3 regions of the Paenibacillus solisilvae genome follow, and region 2 is predicted to be linked to each of the others. Evidence: riboswitches for the same ligand, from Rfam matches in the RefSeq annotation. Region 2 holds a riboswitch; each other region holds the start of a gene.
The links. A riboswitch is a leader RNA that binds a small molecule or an ion and turns the genes downstream of it on or off. The one in region 2 is predicted to bind cyclic di-AMP.

Region 1 (6,157 bases), on a different contig from region 2:
GAACATCGAGTTCATTTCATAACCTTTTTTACTCCTCCGGTGTTTGAGAGTCACCAGAGGAACCTTCGCCCCAGCCCTAATAAGTTGGGGTTCTTTTTTAAAATAACTAAAGCGGCTGCTGTCATCGATCGAGACCGTTGCCACGGATTAATCATCTTCCTCCTCTCTGGCTGCTTCCTGCTTATCTGGATTGCCCCGTGAACCGTTCATAATAACGGCCCGAATCCGCTCGTCTTCCTCCGTTAATTCGACGATTAACCGCAATATTTCCTATTCACTCCGCATTTTCGCCATCATCTGCTGCCCCTTCTGAGAAAATTTTAAGGAAATTATATTTTTTTTAGAATGTAAACAAACTCGCCCCGCTGTGTTAGAATCGGAAATTGATGAAGAATGTATAATAACGAATTGGAGGGGCATCACTCATCATGTACAAGCTTCCAACTCTGCTCGTTCTTTTCTTAATTATTACCACAGCCTTCGTTAGCACGGAGGCGGCGGCTGGACCGTACCCCTATCAAAAGCCCGGCAGCAAAGACCCTCTAACGGAAGATCTCCAGTTCCGGCTGCAGACGCTCGGATATTTCAACGGTCCGATAACGGGCAATTTCGGAAATATCACCACCGGCGCATTAAAGCGGTTTCAGAAGTATAACGGACTTGTCCCCGACGGGGTTGTCGGCCCCATGACATGGCGGAAACTGAAAAAGCTGACCGTTTACCGAGGAGAACTGTCCATGATGGCGCGCGTTATTTACAGCGAAGCCAGAGGCGAAAGCTTCAAGGGCCAGGTGGCGGTTGGCGCGGTCATTCTGAACCGGCGCCTGTCTCCCTTATTTCCGAATACGATTAGAAGCGTCATTTTTGAGCCGAAAGCATTTTCCGCCGTTAACGACGGGCAGTATTGGCTGCTGCCGGATCAAACAGCGTTCCAGGCGGCCAGGGCCGCGATCAAGGGGTGGGACCCGACCGGCAATGCGCTTTTCTATTATAATCCGAAGGTGTCCAAATCGAGCTGGTTCAAAACGCTTAGCTTCACGAAGCAAATCGGCAATCATCAGTTTTACGTTTAGCCAGACACTTAGGAAGGAGGCCTCTATCGAATGAACCTTATCGTCAGCGACCATCATCAAGAACGGGTGGAAGCTGTCGTTGATATTATAAAAGCGGTCACCGGACATGATTCCGTCTCGGATACGTTCATCGACAGAATGAACAAGATGAATTTCGAGGAGCTGGGCCGGCTTGTCATGAAAATAGCCGCAACCCGGACCGTGGACGATAGCATTGAGATGCTTTAGGGCTAGCGTTTTCGTCGAAATCGGCCTAAGCAATGTTATAACTAGTATTATACATAGTGAAAATATTATGCCGAATCCGGCCATGCAGAATGACCGGTACGGGGGAATTTATTTTATGGGGTGAATGCTCGTCCAGCTGTTAGCCGGCCAGCTAGGGAATTCCTCTTCCCGAACCCGTCAACTAACCTCGGAGGCAACATGGAGGCGAATTATTTTGAACCGATTGTTCAAGACCGCTTTTTTGGCTTGCACGGTATGGGCTGCCGGAGCCGCAATGCATGCAGCGACCGCCCATGCTTATTCCGCTCAACACGGAGTGAAAATCCAGATTAACGATTCGATTGTTGCGTTCCCGGATTCGGCGCCGTTCGTTGACGGCAATGGGGGCATGCAGGTGCCTATTCGGTCCGTAGCCGAGCAAATGGGATACAAGATCGACTGGCGCATCGATGGATCGGAGGTACAAATAACACTCCAAAACAACGGCCGAACCATTAAGATGAAAACGGGCTCTAAAGACGCCGATGTGAATGGCAAGCGGGTGACAATGACTTCGCCGCCGGCACTGTTCAAGGATAACCATATGTTCATACCGGTGCGCTTCATCTCCGAAAGCTTCGGGTACAGGATACAATGGGACAACAAGAACGGTATCGCGATCATTTGCAAGGACGGCAAATATCATGCGCCGGCTTGGCATGCTCCGGCACCGCAGCCGAAGACGCCCCCTCTATCCGCAAAGCTTATTAAGAAGGCCAAGACACTGCTCGGCATTCCTTATGTGTGGGGTGGAACGTCGACCTCCGGATTCGACTGCTCCGGATTCGTCAATTATGTGTTCCGGCAGCAGGGGTTGGATTTGCCCCGAACCTCCCGCCAAATATTTCATACCTCGGGGAACCGGGTTACCACTTCGAATCTGAAGCCGGGCGATCTTGTTTTCTTCTCGATTGGTTCCAACTCGCATGTCGGCATCTATCTGGGCAACGACAAATTCATTTCCGCCACCTCGTCGCACGGCATTCATATCGATTCGCTGGCCAGCAGTTATTGGGGATCGAATTACATAGGCGCCAAACGGATTGTATAAGGTTTTCTACAAAAAAAGAGAACCTGATACATCAAAGTCCACAATTATCTGAATAATTGCGCTAATGCTTGAAGGGGTCCCGCCAACATTTTAACGATAATATACGCTAAGCCTTCAATCGTATCTGGGGTTTGGCATTTTTTTTACTCTAAAGGGTACCTCCAGCAAAACGCGGATTTACAACGTTAAGGAGATATGGATACAAAAATAGCCGCTTCTCACCACGCTAAGGGTGCAAAAGGATGTACCTGTATTCGCCCATGATAAATATTGATAATAAGGGGTCCTGCCAACATTCAGAAAAGGGGCAGTACCAGCGTAGCTGTCATGAGAGGTATTCGTATGTTAGTTCTTGGTAACACTTTGCGATCTTTGTCAGCTTCGCTGGTTCCTTTTTATGGATAATAAATGGAAGGGTTTACATCCATTTTGCTCCTCATAACAGCTACGCTGGTATCGGGCCGTATGAGAACTTCCTCCGGAACCTTGGTAACGGTCGGCATAGGGATCAGGAAGTTGAAACACCGTTGAATCCAGAATACGAATACGATGAAAATACGCGTTACATTCACAAGGTAGTGAGAAAGAAGTCATGATTTTTTCTCGGAGAAGTGTTGAAAAAAGGGATTGAAGGAAGGCTACTTGCAGAAGGATTGAACCGCTGGTTCAATCCTTCTGCGCTCATCGAAAGATGATTGGATGCATCAAGTTGACTGCATAATCGTGCGAGGGGGGTCACTGATACAGGATCATTTAAAAAGACACATAAGGAAACCATATCCTGTGCAGTATATTTGCTTTTACGTTGGACAAAGCCGGCTTTTCTAGCGAGCTCTTCAAGCTGAGAAGGAGAAAAATGACGTTGTAATTGCTAGCAGTTGCATTTCTTCGCTGATAGAAAGTGGATTAGACTTCATGACAAACCATCCTTTCTATGGAATCATGCCTGATATAGAAAGGATAGCTTATTTTTCCATTTTGGGGTATAGATTCATTTTAGCTTGATGGGCATGTGGCGGGACCCCTTTATTATAAAAACAACAAGTTTAAACCAAGTAACCATGCCGAAACCTTAAGTTAGTGCCTGTTTATAAGAGGAAATGGAAGATAATCAGAAAAACACGTAGACCCCACAACAGATTCATGTGGGGTCCTATTTTTTGAGTGAGGCGCGGTCAATGTCCAGTGATATCGCGTCTGACATCCGCCCGGTTCGCGAGAAAGTTGGATGTTTAAGGTGGTAGTGTTGACAAGGGCAAATCTCTCGCTTATTATAATACCCATAGGGGTATACGTATAAATAATAAATATCCCTTGGAACTTGTCTTCACTATCTGACCGTAAAAAGAAATATTTTCCCCCTGCTGGGCACATTAAACAAAGGCCAAATGGGGTGAAGACCAAAACATAAGGAGGTTATTGATATGTCTTTACCATCAGGTATCCAGGCAGATAAGACACTGGATTGTAAAGGACTTGCGTGTCCCATGCCCATCGTAAAAACGAAAAAAGCCATGGACGAACTAAAAGCAGGCCAGGTGATCGAGGTTCTGGCTACGGATAAAGGTTCATTGGCCGATATGCAAGGCTGGGCTAAAAACACAGGCCATCAATACCTAGGGACCATTGAGGAAGGCGAGGTTTTGAAACATTACCTTCGCAAATCGAATCCGAATGAAACCAAAGAGGATGAGAAGTTTCCTTTTACCATAACAAATGAGGATTTGCAAAAAAGGCTGGCTGCCAATGAAAATATAACGGTTTTGGATGTGCGCGAACCGGCGGAATATGTCTTTCACCATATTCCCGGAGCAAAGTCCATCCCACTGGGGGAATTGGAAAGCCGCATTCATGAGTTGGACCCTAATGAAAAAATTCAAATCGTCTGCCGCGTTGGCAACCGAAGTGATCTGGCTTGTAAGCTGTTAGCGGAAAAAGGATTTACAAATGTGAAAAATGTACTTCCTGGCATGTCCGGCTGGAACGGGCCAACCGAGCAGAACTAAATTAAAAAAATAAGTATCGGAGGAAATACTCATGTCTAGTAAAGTAGCAATCATTGCAAGTAACGGCGGATTGTTTGATGCCTACAAGGTATTCAATATCGCGACGGCATCGGCGGCAACAGACGCCGAAGTCGCTATATTCTTCACGTTTGAAGGACTTAATTTGATTCATAAAGAGGCGCATCATCAATTACCCCTTCCAACCGGGAAAGAGCATTTCGCGGAAGGATTCAAAAATGCCAATGTTCCCTCCATACCTGAACTGGTGGCGATGGCTCAAGAGCTAGGTGTCAAGATTATTGCTTGCCAAATGACCATGGATGTCCTGAACCTCAAAAAAGAAGATTTTATCGATGGAATTGAAGTCGGGGGCGCTGTTACATTCCTGGATTTCGCAAAGGATGCCAACGTTTCACTAACGTTCTAAGTTAAGGGGGAGAGCAAGCGATGACAACCGCAACAGGATTAAACACGATGACATCAAGAGAACTGACCCAATTCGTGATGAATAAAGAAGAACTCTTTATTCTGGATGTTCGGAATGAAAGTGATTTTAACGATTGGAAAATCGAAGGGGAACGTATTGACGTGATCAATATCCCTTATTTCGAGTTGTTGGATGGTGTGGACCTTGCACTTGATAACATCCCCAACGGTAAAAACGTGTTGGTCGTTTGTGCAAAAGAAGGATCGTCCAAATTTGTCGCCGAACAGCTTGTCGAAGCCGGGCGAAGCCCCGTTTTTTACCTGGAAGGCGGCATGCAGGCTTGGAGCGAACATTTGGAACCGGTCAAGATTGGCGAATTAAAAGATGGGGGCTCCATTTATCAGTTTGTCCGGATCGGCAAGGGCTGCTTATCCTATATGGTTGTGTCCGGTGGTGAAGCGGTTATGGTAGACACACTCCGAATGACTGATGTGTTTGAAAACTTTGCAAACGAACAAGGTGTGAAGATTACGCACACCATTGACACTCATCTTCATGCGGATCATATATCAGGCGGTAGGAAGCTCGCCGATCAAGTCGGGGCCACCTACTGGATTCCTGCAAAAGATGCGACCGAAGTCACGTTTGACTATGCCAAGCTGGAAGAAGGCCAGGCGATTACCGTAGGCAAGACCACGATCAACATTCAACCGGTATATTCTCCCGGTCACACCATTGGAAGTACATCGCTGGTTGTAGATGGTCAATATTTACTGACCGGGGATATCTTGTTCATCGAGTCGATCGGGCGACCGGACTTGGCCGGTCAAGCCCAGGATTGGGTAGGAGATCTCCGGCAGACGCTGTATGACCGTTATAAAGAACTGTCACAGGACCTGATTGTACTCCCGGCTCATTTTGGCAAGGTGTCCGAACTCGGTGAAGGAGGCCGGGTGTCCGCTCGTTTGGCCGATTTATATGCCAACAACCGTGGTTTAAATATCGCGAATGACACGGAGTTCAGACGTATGGTGACCGAAAATTTGCCGGAGCATCCGAATTCGTATCAGGAAATCCGGCAGACCAATATGGGCAAAATCGCCCCAAGTGATGAAGAGCAGCGCGAAATGGAAATTGGTCCGAACCGCTGTGCCGTTCACGATAACTAAGGAGGAATGACGAATGCAAGCAGATCTGATTGTCGATACCAAAGGAATGGCATGTCCGATGCCAATTGTGAAAGCGAAGAAGGCACTCGATGGATTACAGCCGGGGCAGGTCATGGAGGTACTCTCAACGGACAAAGGTTCCGTAAACGATTTTCAAGCCTGGG
Region 2 (6,157 bases):
TCGCCACACCGACCGCGTGGTTGACTGACAATACGTATCGCCACACCACGCGTGTGGTTGACTGCCAACACGTATCGCCACACCACGCGTGTGGTTGACTGCCAACACGTATCGCCACACCGACCGTGTGGTTGACTGCCAACACGTATCGCCCCATTAATTTCAGTGCTCCGCTTCCTGGTATCTCCCTGGCGAGAAGGCTGATCCCTCCGCGCTCCACTCATAAAAAGAAGGGAAAGGCCCTATCAGACGCGAATAAGGCTCTCATGCTGTTTTTGATTCGAAAGGGGTCTTTGTCATGACTGAAGAGTTTGATAAGAAGAATCGCCCGAAGCTGAAGGTCATTCATTTTGATAAAGATAAGCATCAAATCGTAGAGACGGAGCAGCCCGATGTCACGTTCGATGATGTCGGCGGTCTCGAAGAGGTCAAACAACAAATCCGTATGAACTTTATTCTCCCGCTGCAGCAGCCCGAGCTCTTCCAGGCGTTCGGCAAACAAGCCGGCGGGAGCTTACTCCTATATGGTCCTCCGGGCTGCGGCAAAACATTTCTCGCACGCGCTGTCGCCGGTGAAATCAATGCCAATTTCCTGCACCTCGATCTCCAAGCTATTCTATCCATGTACATCGGGGAGAGCGAGCATAACCTGCATGATCTGTTCGAACGTGCACGTTCAGAGAAGCCCTGCGTTTTGTTCATCGACGAACTGGATGCATTAGGAGGAAGCCGGCACCAGATGCGCCAGCATCATGAGCGAATGCTGGTTAACCAGCTGCTGCTGGAGCTGGACGGGCTTCACTCCTTCAATCAGGAGGTGTTTGTCATCGGCGCTACGAATACGCCTTGGTACATCGATGCCGCGCTGCGACGCCCCGGCCGCTTCAACCAATTGATCTTCGTCATGCCTCCCGCCAAGGAAGAGCGAGGCCTCATTATGCAGATGAAAGCCGCCGGGAAACCGCAGGAGAAGATCGATTATGATAAGCTCTCCGCCTACTCCGAGCACTTCTCTGGAGCGGATCTCACACAGGTCATCGACGATGCCACCGTGAAGGCGCTGGAGCGTTCCATGAAGGCCGGCAGCATCCAGCCTATTCAAGAGAGCGATGTGCTGCAGAGCTTGAAGAACCGCAAGCCGACAACGCTGGAATGGTTTCAGACGGCGAAGAATTATGCGACCTTCAGCGACACGAACAAAGACTATGATGGCGTTCTTGCATATATGAAGCGTCATAAGCTGAGGTAGGGGACCCGGACATGGAGAACGTTTACGATGGCATACAAATGTACAAGCAGGTAGAGAAAATCAATCATCTGCTTCAATGGCGAAGATATGATGAGGCGCTGCAGGAAGCCGGCGAGCTGCTGCGTGAATACCCGGAGAACGCGTTCGTATTCGGAATCACGTCAATGATTCACCGGGCCAAGGGAAATGAGGAGCAGGCGCTGTATTGGGCGAATGAGGCTCTCGCGCGCGATCCCGAGCAGGAGGATGCCTGGTGTACCCTGCTGTTTGTGGCTTATAACAAAGGAGAGTATAAGGAAGCGCAGAGGCTGGTCTTTGAAATGCTCCGTATGTTTCCGGAAGAGAGCTACCTCTACCGGATGAAATCACAATGCGAGCTGCGCGAAGGCCGGTTTGAAGAAGCAAGGAGTTCGCTGGAGCTTGCCCTGTCCATTGAAACCTCCGCCATCAATTTGGCGATGTACAGCTATGTGATGGCGCTGCTCGGCCATGAGTCGGCATCGATTCAAGCGGAGAATTCAGCGATGCGCATGGAGCCTGAGAACGATCAGGTGCTCCTTCAAGTCGCATGGGCCGCGGATAAACGGGGCGATCACAAGAAAGCTTCCGAATATATGAATGCGGCGGTACGGCTCGACCCTGACAACGAACAGATCCGCAAAGAATATTTGGACATGCTGCAAAAATCATACTGGTTCTACCGTGTGCTGCTTTATCCCGGAGCACTCTTCGCCAAATATCGGTGGCAGGCACTGGTTATCTGGCTCCTGTGCGCAGTTGTATTTAATCAGCTGATTGTTTTGTTTATCGTCCTCTATATTTTGTCCTACTGGACCAGCAAGGCGCTTGTGAATGTAAAGGTGTACGGCTGGGGCGGAATTTGGCGGCGCAAATCATAAAGGACATACTCGCAAAATAAGCCGTCCACGGGAAACGCAAACGCTGCGCTTTCGTGGACGGCTTTTGTATGATTCGTGATTAGAGCAGCGCTTCGATATCGGCTTTTATATCGAGCGGATTCACATTGGACTCATAACGCTTCACAACTTGTCCTTCGCGGTTCACAAGAAACTTCGTGAAATTCCACTTGATGGAGTTGTCTGCCATACGCTCCGGCATCTTCGCTTTGAGATAGCCATCCATCTTCTGACCGCCCTCGGAGGAGTCGAAGCCAGTGAACGGAGCGGCTTCCGTCAGGTATTGGAACAACTCGCTCGCCGATTCTTCACGAACATCGGATTTGGCGAACAGAGGGAAGGAAACGCCGTAATTGATCTGGCAGAATTCCGCCACTTCCTCGTCGCTGCCAGGCTCTTGACCGCCAAATTGGTTGGATGGGAATCCAAGCACCACCAGGCCTTGATCCTTATACTCCTCATAAACCTTCTGCAAACCCTCGTATTGATACGTAAATCCGCATTTGCTCGCTGTGTTCGCCACCAGCAATACGCTGCCTTTGTAATCGGCTAGTGATTTCAGCTCACCCTTGTTGGTTTCTGCTTGAAAGTCATAAATCGTTGCCACTTTGCATCTCCTCCATGAATAAAAGTTAGGTTCGAGTGCGGCAGTCCGCTTGCTCATGAATGTTCTGTGTCATCTTGTGCAGCTGTTCCCGAAGCTTGCCCAGCTCTTCGGGCAGAAAGTCAGTCTGGCAGAATACCCGTTCCGGGATCAAGAATGCCCGTTCCTTCAAGGAGTGCCCTTCCACGGTCAGTCTAACATTCACACTCCGTTCGTCTGCCTGATCGCGCTCGCGTACGATGAGCTTCATCGTTTCGAGCTTCTTAAGCAGCGGTGTCAACGTACCGGAATCGAGATACAGCCGCTCGCCAAGTGTCTTGACCGGGACATGATCCTTCTCCCACAGCGCAAGCAAGGTTACGTATTGTGTATACGTGATACCAAGCTCGTCGAGAAAAGGCCGGTACAGCTTGGTTACTTCACGGGCACAAGCGTACAGCGCGAAGCAGACCTGATTATCTAATAGAAGCAGAGAATCCCGTTCCATAGTCACCTTCCTCTCTAGCTGCTGGTACGGTAAATTAAATTGTATGCAATCTATATATGTAGAATACCAGTTGGATATGGGAATGTCAATTGCGCCTCTTCCCTTTTAACCTCCGAGTCCGTTTTGTTAAACCTGAATATTCCCAGCCTGTTTCTCAAAATAATACGATGGAACCCCGATCTACTACCGTTAATAAGGAGGCGCCCCTTAAATGTCACAGCGAACGTTATCGATCGCCGCGGAATCGGCTCTTCGATGAACAACTAGATTCCAGCGGACCTCTATAAAAAAAGGCACCTCCCTGTCATTCGGGCATAAGCCCGGCATGACAGGCCAGCGCCTTACATTCACTCCTTGTCTTCCTTTTGCCTAACCCCTTCCTTCTCCAGCTTCCGATAAGCCCTTAGCATCGAAACCCGCCATACCGCTATCATGCCGAAGGCGAGAATGAAGAACAGTCCGCCTGTCTGAGCGATACTGATCTTCTGCTCAACCACATCATGCAGCAGCAGCCTCACGAGCAGCAGGGCGAGCAGAATGAGGATGAACATTTTGGAACGCTTCAGCACAATCGTCTCCCCGACCCGCTCCAGCTTTGAGGTTCGGATGAGCGGATAAGCGAACAAGACAGCTCCGACAGCAAGCGCGGCAAGTGCCCAGCTCCACGGTATGCGCGTCTCAGGGACAACGAACATGAGATATCCAGTCGACATGCCGATTGGCGGGATGATGATTTTGCGCATGGTGGTCGGTCTGTTCGATGCCCGCATGCGCAGGAACAGAACGGCAAGACCCGACAGCAGGGTAACGATAATGGAGCCTATATGTGTCATTCGAATGGGATCAGGCAGCAAGTTCATACGGGTAAGACTCCTTTTCTTACGGATGTTTCAATAGCGGCAGGACAGGAAGGAATCGCTTTCTTCCTATCCTACTTCATTTTCAATTCAGGTTCAATTCCCTCCTCCTCTACCGCGGTCATTCTTCATCAATCCACATTTCTGACAATTAAATAAGCAATGAAGCCGATGGGCCCGAGAATTAATACGACAAGCGCCCACAAACATCCGATATTCCCGCCCCGTTTCTCCGAAGCGTCGGACCATACCCAGAACAGCCCGATAATGGAGGCAAGCCATAGCAAGACAACGATGGTCATTTCCTTAACCACCCCGCATCCACCTGTTTGCGTACATTGTATGTTGGGCGCAAGAAGTTATGCCAAATGAGGAAAATACAGAGATTTTAAGGGTAATTTGGAATCGCATCCGCTATGAATCCGCTTTTACGGTAGAATAGAGGGATTGAATGAAGGAATCGCCTTCGATTGAGGTTTTACTTTCAGCTTCAGGTGGCGTAATATACGTTTCAACAACCATATATCAACGCTTAATTCCCAGCAGGGGAAGCGGGGGAACCAACCGGAGCCTAACTTGGCTTCATGGGGTGAATCCTTATCTATGTTCAGCACGTAAGGACGGGCACTCTCAAGCCTGAATCCGTCAGCTAACCTCGTAAGCGCTTGAGAGAGAACCTAAGATCCTTTCATCTGCAGCTCTTTTTGGCCTGTGGAAGAAGCCAGGGGTAGAGTTTCTCTGCTCTTTAGGCTTCTTTGTGTTGCATTCAGTTGTTTATATCCGAAGGAGTGTGAGATTCACCATGCCGCTATTATCGGAACCGCTCGTTTCCGCAATCGATAACCGTTTGATGAATGTTAAAATAGGCAAAATGGAAGTTTTTCTATGTGACAGCAATCCAACTATCCAGTCCGTCGTTGGCGGCACCCTAGCTTCAGGCTGTAACTGCGTCCTGCTGAATATCTCTTGCGGCGGTGTAACCGCATGGAGTGATTGCCTATTAATCGATAAGCATACATACGTGGATATCGTCAGCTGGTCTGCTGTGTATCTCCAGTTGCGGGGACTCACCATTGCGCAGTGCCTGCAGGTCGTGCAAGCCAAAAAGGAACGCTGGGGACAGGACAAAACCCGGCTCGCAGAAACAGCCCTGAACGCTCTTATCCAGTCATGGAACAACGAGTCAGAAGCAAAGCAAGCCGAGCAGTCGGACCGGGAACGATCCTACCTCTTTCACCATTCCCAGTCCTACTACTCGCTTTGTCTTTATTAACGCGGCAAATTCAGGCTTGCAGCATTAAAGGACAGGCTGCGAAGCACCGAACAGATCGCGGTGAACCTTAACGACCGCTTTGCGAAGCGGGGTATCCTCGGACACGGAGCAGTTAGGCCGGTGAATATCCGTCGGAAACAGCACGATAAAGTCTCCCGGCACCAGATCTATATAATTCTCATGCTGAACATGCTCATAGAAAGCAATATCCTGGGTCTCATAGCGGTTATCCGTAATAATCTGCTCTTCCGATACCTTAGCCACATACATCCGCTCCCGTCCGCTGAGAACCAGCTGGATATCGGTATGGAGCTGATGGGATTCCGGCTTCACACGGCTCTTCTCTTGCGTCGTTACTTCATTGATCAGCAGGAACATGCCCGGCTCTCCGAACTCATGCTTTCCTGCCGGAAGGGCATCCAGATCTGTCTGCTGAAGCCGCTCAATCGCCCGTCTTACAGGCTCCGGGAACGTCGCCCGTTCCTTCTCCCAATTCGTCAAATCGCTGTAGATCATGAGTACCTCCTGAAAGTTATTGCGAGGTTTTACCTGATTAAGCCGAGTAACGGCTCAATTAAGCAATAACCCGCTTCGAAAGCAATGGCTTTTTGCGAGGTTCTTCGTGGTGTACTCCGCCATTATCGGCGAGACTGGCTGGCCTGTCAACGACGGGTCTACTCCGTCAGCTTGGCAATCGGCCTATATACGTATTTAATGAGCTGGATTGTTCCGGGCAGATCGGGGAACATGACAACCAAATTGACTAATAT
Region 3 (6,157 bases), on a different contig from region 2:
TTCCTTGCGTGCAATAACTGGGTCGATAGCCTGTCTCACCGCCTCCACGCTAAACAGCTCGCTTGCAGCCGATTTACTAAGGCTCATAAGCTGGAGCTGTGTGGTCTCGCTTAAGCCGTCGCCCTCATAAAGCTGAGCGGTGGCATAATCAGATAAGAACTGGACGGCAAATGGAGAGGGGGTCTTCGTTTCCTTCACGACGATCTCGATCTGGCCGGAGGAGACCGCCTCAAGCACCTGCTTCAGGCCGCTTGAATCCATAAACTGGTGCAGGCATTCCCGCATCGCTTCATGCAAATAGGGAAAATGCTCCGCATAGGGAAGGGCCTGCTTCAGAAGCTCTTCGGAGCGGAACCGCTTCTGCCACATTGGCGTTCTCGTGAAGCTGCGGGATAACAGCAGCGAGGTTTCCGCAATGCGGCGGAAGGCAACGCCGAGCAGCGGTGATCCGGTAATCGCTTCTGTAAGCAGCGGTTCCACGCTGCCTGGCGTAATATGCCACAGCGTCTGCAGCCAAGAGGCGTCCCAGTCGGGAATAACGAGATCAATGCCGTTATCCTTGGCATTTCCGAACATTTTATAAGGCAGAGCATCAAACTGCCGCTCAATCGCAAGCAGCCATGACCGGTTCACCCGCCTTCCGAACGGATTGTGAATAATGACATGGGTATGATTCATGAGGTCCTGATAATGCTCGATAACGATACGCTTGTCAGTCGGCAGGCCAATTGCCCGGTGCTGCGCCTCTACAAGCTCGATGAGTGCTTCGGAAGCGACCCGATCAACCCCGTAATCGGCATCCAGCCAATCCGAGGCGGCTTGCTCCGTCTGCTTGGAGGGGACTTCTCCGCCGGATTGACCGGCGGTTAATCCGAGCTTATCGGAGAGCTGACTCAAGAACCGCCCGAGCTTGCGGCCAAGCTCATAGCTGCGTCCGCCGGGCTCGGCATTCCAAAAAGGGATTTCGCTGAAGCGGTTCGGCGCTTCCTTCACATATACACGGTCGTTCTCGATGCTGCTGATCATCCATGAGCTGGTTCCGAGCTGGAACACATCGCCGACGCGGCTTTCCCCGATGTATTCCTCATCGAGTTCTCCAAGGTGGATGCGGCTCTGTGCATGGTGAACGGGATAGGCTGAGGTTTGCGGGATGGTGCCCGCGCCTGTAACGGCTGCCATCGCGGTGTTGGCTCTCTTCGACAGCAGGCCGCTCTTGCGGTCCCACTCGATAAGCGGTCTGGCAAAAGGGTAAAAGCCAGCCAGTACCTTCAGCGCTGCATCCAGGCGTTCCCGGGGAAAACGCCGGTAACATTCACTGCGAAGCAGCCGTGCATAAAGCTCGTCTGCGGTGATCGTTTCAGCTGCAGCCATTGCGGTTATCTGCTGTGACAGCACGTCCAGCGGCTCATGCGGCAGTGTGATCTCTTCGATATCACGAAGCGCAATGCTGCGGCATAAAACGGCCGATTCGGGCAAGTCGCCCCGGTGGCGGGCGACGATGAAGCCGCGGCTGACGTCGCCCACGGCATGGCCCGCGCGCCCGATGCGCTGGATACCGGCAGCGGCCGCCTTCGGCGAGTCCACTTGAATGACCACATCGATGTGACCGACATCGATGCCAAGCTCCAGGGAAGAGGTGGCGACCAAGCAGCGCAGCTCGCCTGCTTTGAGCATGCGCTCGACCTCAAGCCGGCGCTCGCGGGACAAGCTGCCATGGTGGGCGCGCGCCATTTCGCCGCCCGCATGCTCATTTAAGCGCAGGACGAGCCGCTCACACAGGCGGCGGCTGTTTACGAACAGCAGCGCAGACCGGCAGCCGTCCATCAGCTGCATGAGCCGCTCGACAATCGGCACCCACACGCCTTCACGCGTCATAGCGGGCTTGCTGAGGTCAGGCATGGTGACGCGAACCTGGATGTTCTTGTTCATGGCACTCTCCACAATTTCGACCGGGCGGGGGGAATAGCCTAGTGGATGGGGCTGCTGCTGGCCGCCCGCTTGAGGAGGCGTCGAGGATGCTGAACCGGAATCCCAGCCTCCCAAGAACAGGGCGACGCGTTCGAGCGGTTTCTGCGTGGCCGATACACCGATTCGCTGGACCGGCTGCTCAGCCAGTGCGGTTAAACGCTCAAGTGTGAGCGACAGATGGGCGCCCCGTTTATCACCGGCCAGACTGTGAATTTCATCAACAATGACGGTTTCCACCGTTTGGAGCATCTTGCGTCCTTTATCCGAGGTAAGCAGCAGGTACAGGGATTCGGGTGTCGTGACGAGTACGTCCGGCGGCCGCCTTAGCATTTTGGCACGTTCATGGGAAGGGGTATCTCCCGTCCGCACAGCAGAACGGATGCCAGGCCAATCGGGCATGGATTGGGATTGCAGGGGAGCTTGGGAGGAATGACGCTCGAGCGCTTCAATAAACCCAACCAGATGATACTGGATGTCATTGTTCAGCGCCTTCAGCGGGGTGACGTAGAGTACACGCACACCCGGTGTCCAGGTGCGGCTGCGGTGCTGAGCGGCAGTAATTTTGTCATTGGCCAGCTTATCCAGGCAGGGCAGCAATGCGGCTAGTGTTTTGCCTGAACCGGTAGGCGCGGCAATTAAGGTATGCCGGTTATCCCTGATCGAGGCCCATGCTTCAAGCTGGACGGGCGTCGGGTCGCCGAAGGTTTCGAAGAACCAGCCGGCGAGCGTGGGATGGAAGGCGGCTAGGGCCGGAGAAAGCCGTGAGGACATGATTCAACAGCTCCTTTATATGGGTGAGAGATGTATCGGAATGGGTGAGGCCGGCTGTACGCAATACGAAGGGACAGGAACGACCCTCTTGTGGTTTATTATACCTGTTTCTGGTCAGTTTGCGAGCGGAGCGGCATAGGTATAGAACAAGATACACAGCAGCAGGAATGCATCACACGGGAGGTAGGCTATGGTGGGATTGAAGGAGAGCTTGGATCAGAGATGGAGCGAGTGGAAGCGGGTCGAATATGCCGTGACCAAGACATTAGCAGGCAGAAACGTGCTTCGCGTTTCCGGGCCGCGAACGCCGCGGATTACGACACCGGCTGTCAAAATGGTGCGTTCATCCGAGCTGACGAGCGTTGCGGGCTCTTTTGAAGCGGGGCTTGCGTGCTTTTGCTTAGGAGAGCTTGCGCCTGATGAGAGGTCCGCTTTCCTGGAAGCTTGGCATGATCGCCTGCGTACGGGAGCTACGGTCGTGATTGCAGACCGCCGCGGTGAAGGCTGCGGGACTGCATATGAGCTCCATGAACTGCTCAACCCGCTCGGTGTGCAGCTCGATGTCCAGATCGGACGCGCCTTCTGGTGGGCCCGCTACCAACTGCGCCCGCAGTCTGATCATGAAAAGCGGAAATCGGGCATTCCCAATCCTCATCGCGGAGGTGCATGAACCGATAATAGGCTGCCGCCCTTAAGTATGGGCGGCAGCCTATTATAATTCCGCGGCGTTTAATCGCCTCAAATGCGCGCAAATGGTTTGAACAGAGGTCTTTTCGGTGTATATAAATACAAGGAGCACACTCTGCCCTTCTATTGTCTAAGCCGGCGCACAAAATAATAAAGCCGCAGGCATTCGTCCCAAAAGGGACGAGCACCTGCGGCCCACCTGCACATCGCGGCAGCGATGCGGAGCAGTTTTTAATCGGAGTCGCCTCCGCCGTCCAGCTCATCAGACGGGTCATCTGCATATTTCTCGTAACTGGTTTGGCTCATAACACGGCGCGCAGTAACATAACGTTTAACGTAGTAGGAGTCACTGAGTGCGCTGATTGTTACGCCTTTGCTGGAGGATGCATGTGCAAACTTGCCGTCTCCAACATAAATGCCTACGTGGGAAATACTTTTGCCGTTCGTATTGAAGAATACGAGATCGCCAGCAATCAAATCGCTCTTCGCGACTTTTTTGCCTAGACCTGCTTGCGACCGGGAAGCGTGCGGGATGGAGACGCCGAGTTTATTAAACACGTACATCGTAAATCCAGAACAATCGAATCCTCTTGTGGTCGTGCCGGCTGTTGCATAAGGTGTTCCGATTAGATCGGTAACGACGCCGTCCAGCTTGGAGTCTGCAAAAACGCTCCCGGCTTGGAAAACAAGCAACATCGCTAAACCGATCAGTGCTGCAGAGATCTTTTTCAAAACAGGAAACTCCTTCCGGTGCCTACGAGGTTAGCTGTGGGGTTCGGTTGAAGGCTCCCTATGATCGCCTCTGGCGTCCGTGCTAGCGGACGTCGGGATCAATTCACCCAAAATGGTTCCCCCGTTTCCCAATGGCGGGAATTCGGCAAATTTTTCATTCTGGCTACTTATTCGTGTTTTTCCACGATTATCCTTCCAAGTTCACAACTTGTTCACAAATTAGAATTCTAAGAGTGAAACTTTTTGACAAGATCATTCGTTATACGGGCTGCAATTACAGAGGAAGCGATCCAATTCCACTACAATCTGCTTGCGGGAAATCACTATGCTTGTCTGATTATGAAGTGAAAGGGGCGGAAGAGCAGGATATGTTGTTTCGCTGAATTGAGCGTAGTCGCAAAGACACCCATCAAAAATCCCTGCCCCTTGCTCAAGCAAAGGAACAGGGATTTTATTGCGCGTTCAGTCCTATGAAGGAATACCTATTACGGCTTGAATGGCTCATACATAATCCAGAAATCGATACCGGCCACATAACCGCTCGGGTTAGCGGTCCCTTGAGGCGTCTTCGTTGATTTCTCCAGCAGCGATTGAAGGGTCGACGCATAGGTTTCGATCTGTTTGGGCGGGATCGGCGATTTTGAACTCGGCCACATACAGGTCAGGTGTCTCCATCGACCACAGCTGGTTTGCTTTTTTTATTTAATTGGATGAGCTTATGGGGATAGATTACAAGTGGATGAGATGGAAATTGAAGCATTAGAAGAATCAGGGGTTATAAAGAGGTAAGCGATAAAGCCGTAGAATTTGCAATCCAATCAAAAAATATATTTATTTCTTTCTCATGGTATATATCCATACGGCTAGCTGCAGAGAAACGGCATCTTGGAACAATTGCGGATTATAGCCTGTATCCTCTTTGATTTTCTTGATGCGGTAAATCAGCGAATTACGATGAATATACATCGCTTTTGCCGTCTCGCTGATGTTGAGATTGTTTGCAAAGAAACATTCCAGAGTCTCTACCATCTTATCGGGCATCTGCTGCAGTATGCGTTCGAGATATTGCTGCTTAATGCGAGCATCGACCCTTTCAATAAGCGCTTTCGTTTCAATCTCCGCATAAGCAATAAGTTTCTGTTCTCCGTTTCCGAGCAGCAAGGAGATTTCGGATTCTTCAAGGGAATAGCGGATCAATGCAGGGTTTTTAACGGAAGACCCAAGTCCGATCCGGAATGCGATATTCATTCGCTGCAGCAAGTCCATGGCCTGATTTAACTTTCTTTTGAAAACTCCCTCCGTGATCCCCAGTGCGAGAAGGAATAAACGGTTCACGTTCAAAGATCCGATCATGACGCGTTTTTCATTAAAGATTTCTTCGAGCTTTCGAATCAATTCTCGATTCATCAGGGGTCGATCGGAATTGTCGATCTCCAGCAGTCCAACCTGGCAGGGGGTCCCTACTTTCATGCCGAGCAGGTTGAGTCTTTGTTTTACCGTTTCAAGGTTAGGCTCCTCCTGGACCCATTCATCGAAGATGAGTTCTTTCAATCGGTGCCTCCACTCTTCCTGTGCAGTCAAGAAAGACTGGTTTATCATCATTTCGGTGATCATCTTAACCAGTGCGCCAAACTCTTCAATTTCCTCCGGGTTTCCGGTAATGCCAATTACGCCGATCATCTGACCCTGGAATTGAATCGGCAAATTAATTCCCGGCAGAGCCCCTTTCCAGTGCTGCTTATTCTTTTTCGTTACGGTAATCGGTTTTCCGGTGCGCAGTACGTCCAATGCTCCTTCATGAAGCTGGTTGATCCGATCCGGGTCTCCCGACGCGATAATGGTTCCGTCATGGTCCATAATATTAATATTCCGATTTAATCGGGTCATCGTTTGTTTAATAATTTCACCAGCAATTTCTTTCGTTAACATAATATAGGTAAACATCCTTATATTGTAGAATTTATATTATTATTTATGCACAGAAAATGATCCTGATTTC

Region 1: another riboswitch for cyclic di-AMP. It lies ahead of ACFPYJ_RS32645 (C40 family peptidase); the one in region 2 lies ahead of ACFPYJ_RS01770 (hypothetical protein).
Region 3: another riboswitch for cyclic di-AMP. It lies ahead of ACFPYJ_RS19745 (C40 family peptidase); the one in region 2 lies ahead of ACFPYJ_RS01770 (hypothetical protein).

The regions. Positions count from the first base shown of each region.
Region 1 covers NZ_JBHSOW010000137.1:11,541-17,697, reverse strand. Annotated here, with positions in the region: gene ACFPYJ_RS32660 (aminoglycoside 6-adenylyltransferase) at 148-264, opposite strand; gene ACFPYJ_RS32655 (cell wall hydrolase) at 429-1,073, shown strand; gene ACFPYJ_RS32650 (hypothetical protein) at 1,104-1,301, shown strand; cyclic di-AMP (ydaO/yuaA leader) riboswitch at 1,360-1,512, shown strand; gene ACFPYJ_RS32645 (C40 family peptidase) at 1,516-2,391, shown strand; gene ACFPYJ_RS32640 (sulfurtransferase TusA family protein) at 3,816-4,397, shown strand; gene ACFPYJ_RS32635 (DsrE/DsrF/DrsH-like family protein) at 4,429-4,824, shown strand; gene ACFPYJ_RS32630 (MBL fold metallo-hydrolase) at 4,845-5,993, shown strand; gene ACFPYJ_RS32625 (sulfurtransferase TusA family protein) at 6,007-6,157, shown strand, end outside.
Region 2 covers NZ_JBHSOW010000007.1:139,053-145,209, forward strand. Annotated here, with positions in the region: gene ACFPYJ_RS01740 (ATP-binding protein) at 299-1,249, shown strand; gene ACFPYJ_RS01745 (tetratricopeptide repeat protein) at 1,261-2,148, shown strand; gene ACFPYJ_RS01750 (glutathione peroxidase) at 2,228-2,773, opposite strand; gene ACFPYJ_RS01755 (MarR family winged helix-turn-helix transcriptional regulator) at 2,799-3,257, opposite strand; gene ACFPYJ_RS01760 (CcdC family protein) at 3,605-4,117, opposite strand; gene ACFPYJ_RS01765 (hypothetical protein) at 4,246-4,428, opposite strand; cyclic di-AMP (ydaO/yuaA leader) riboswitch at 4,634-4,793, shown strand; gene ACFPYJ_RS01770 (hypothetical protein) at 4,917-5,387, shown strand; gene ACFPYJ_RS01775 (NanQ anomerase/TabA/YiaL family protein) at 5,412-5,903, opposite strand.
Region 3 covers NZ_JBHSOW010000071.1:40,065-46,221, reverse strand. Annotated here, with positions in the region: gene ACFPYJ_RS19755 (DEAD/DEAH box helicase) at 1-2,739, opposite strand, end outside; gene ACFPYJ_RS19750 (hypothetical protein) at 2,930-3,409, shown strand; gene ACFPYJ_RS19745 (C40 family peptidase) at 3,658-4,158, opposite strand; cyclic di-AMP (ydaO/yuaA leader) riboswitch at 4,163-4,316, opposite strand; gene ACFPYJ_RS19740 (hypothetical protein) at 4,644-4,814, opposite strand; gene ACFPYJ_RS19735 (CdaR family transcriptional regulator) at 4,990-6,087, opposite strand.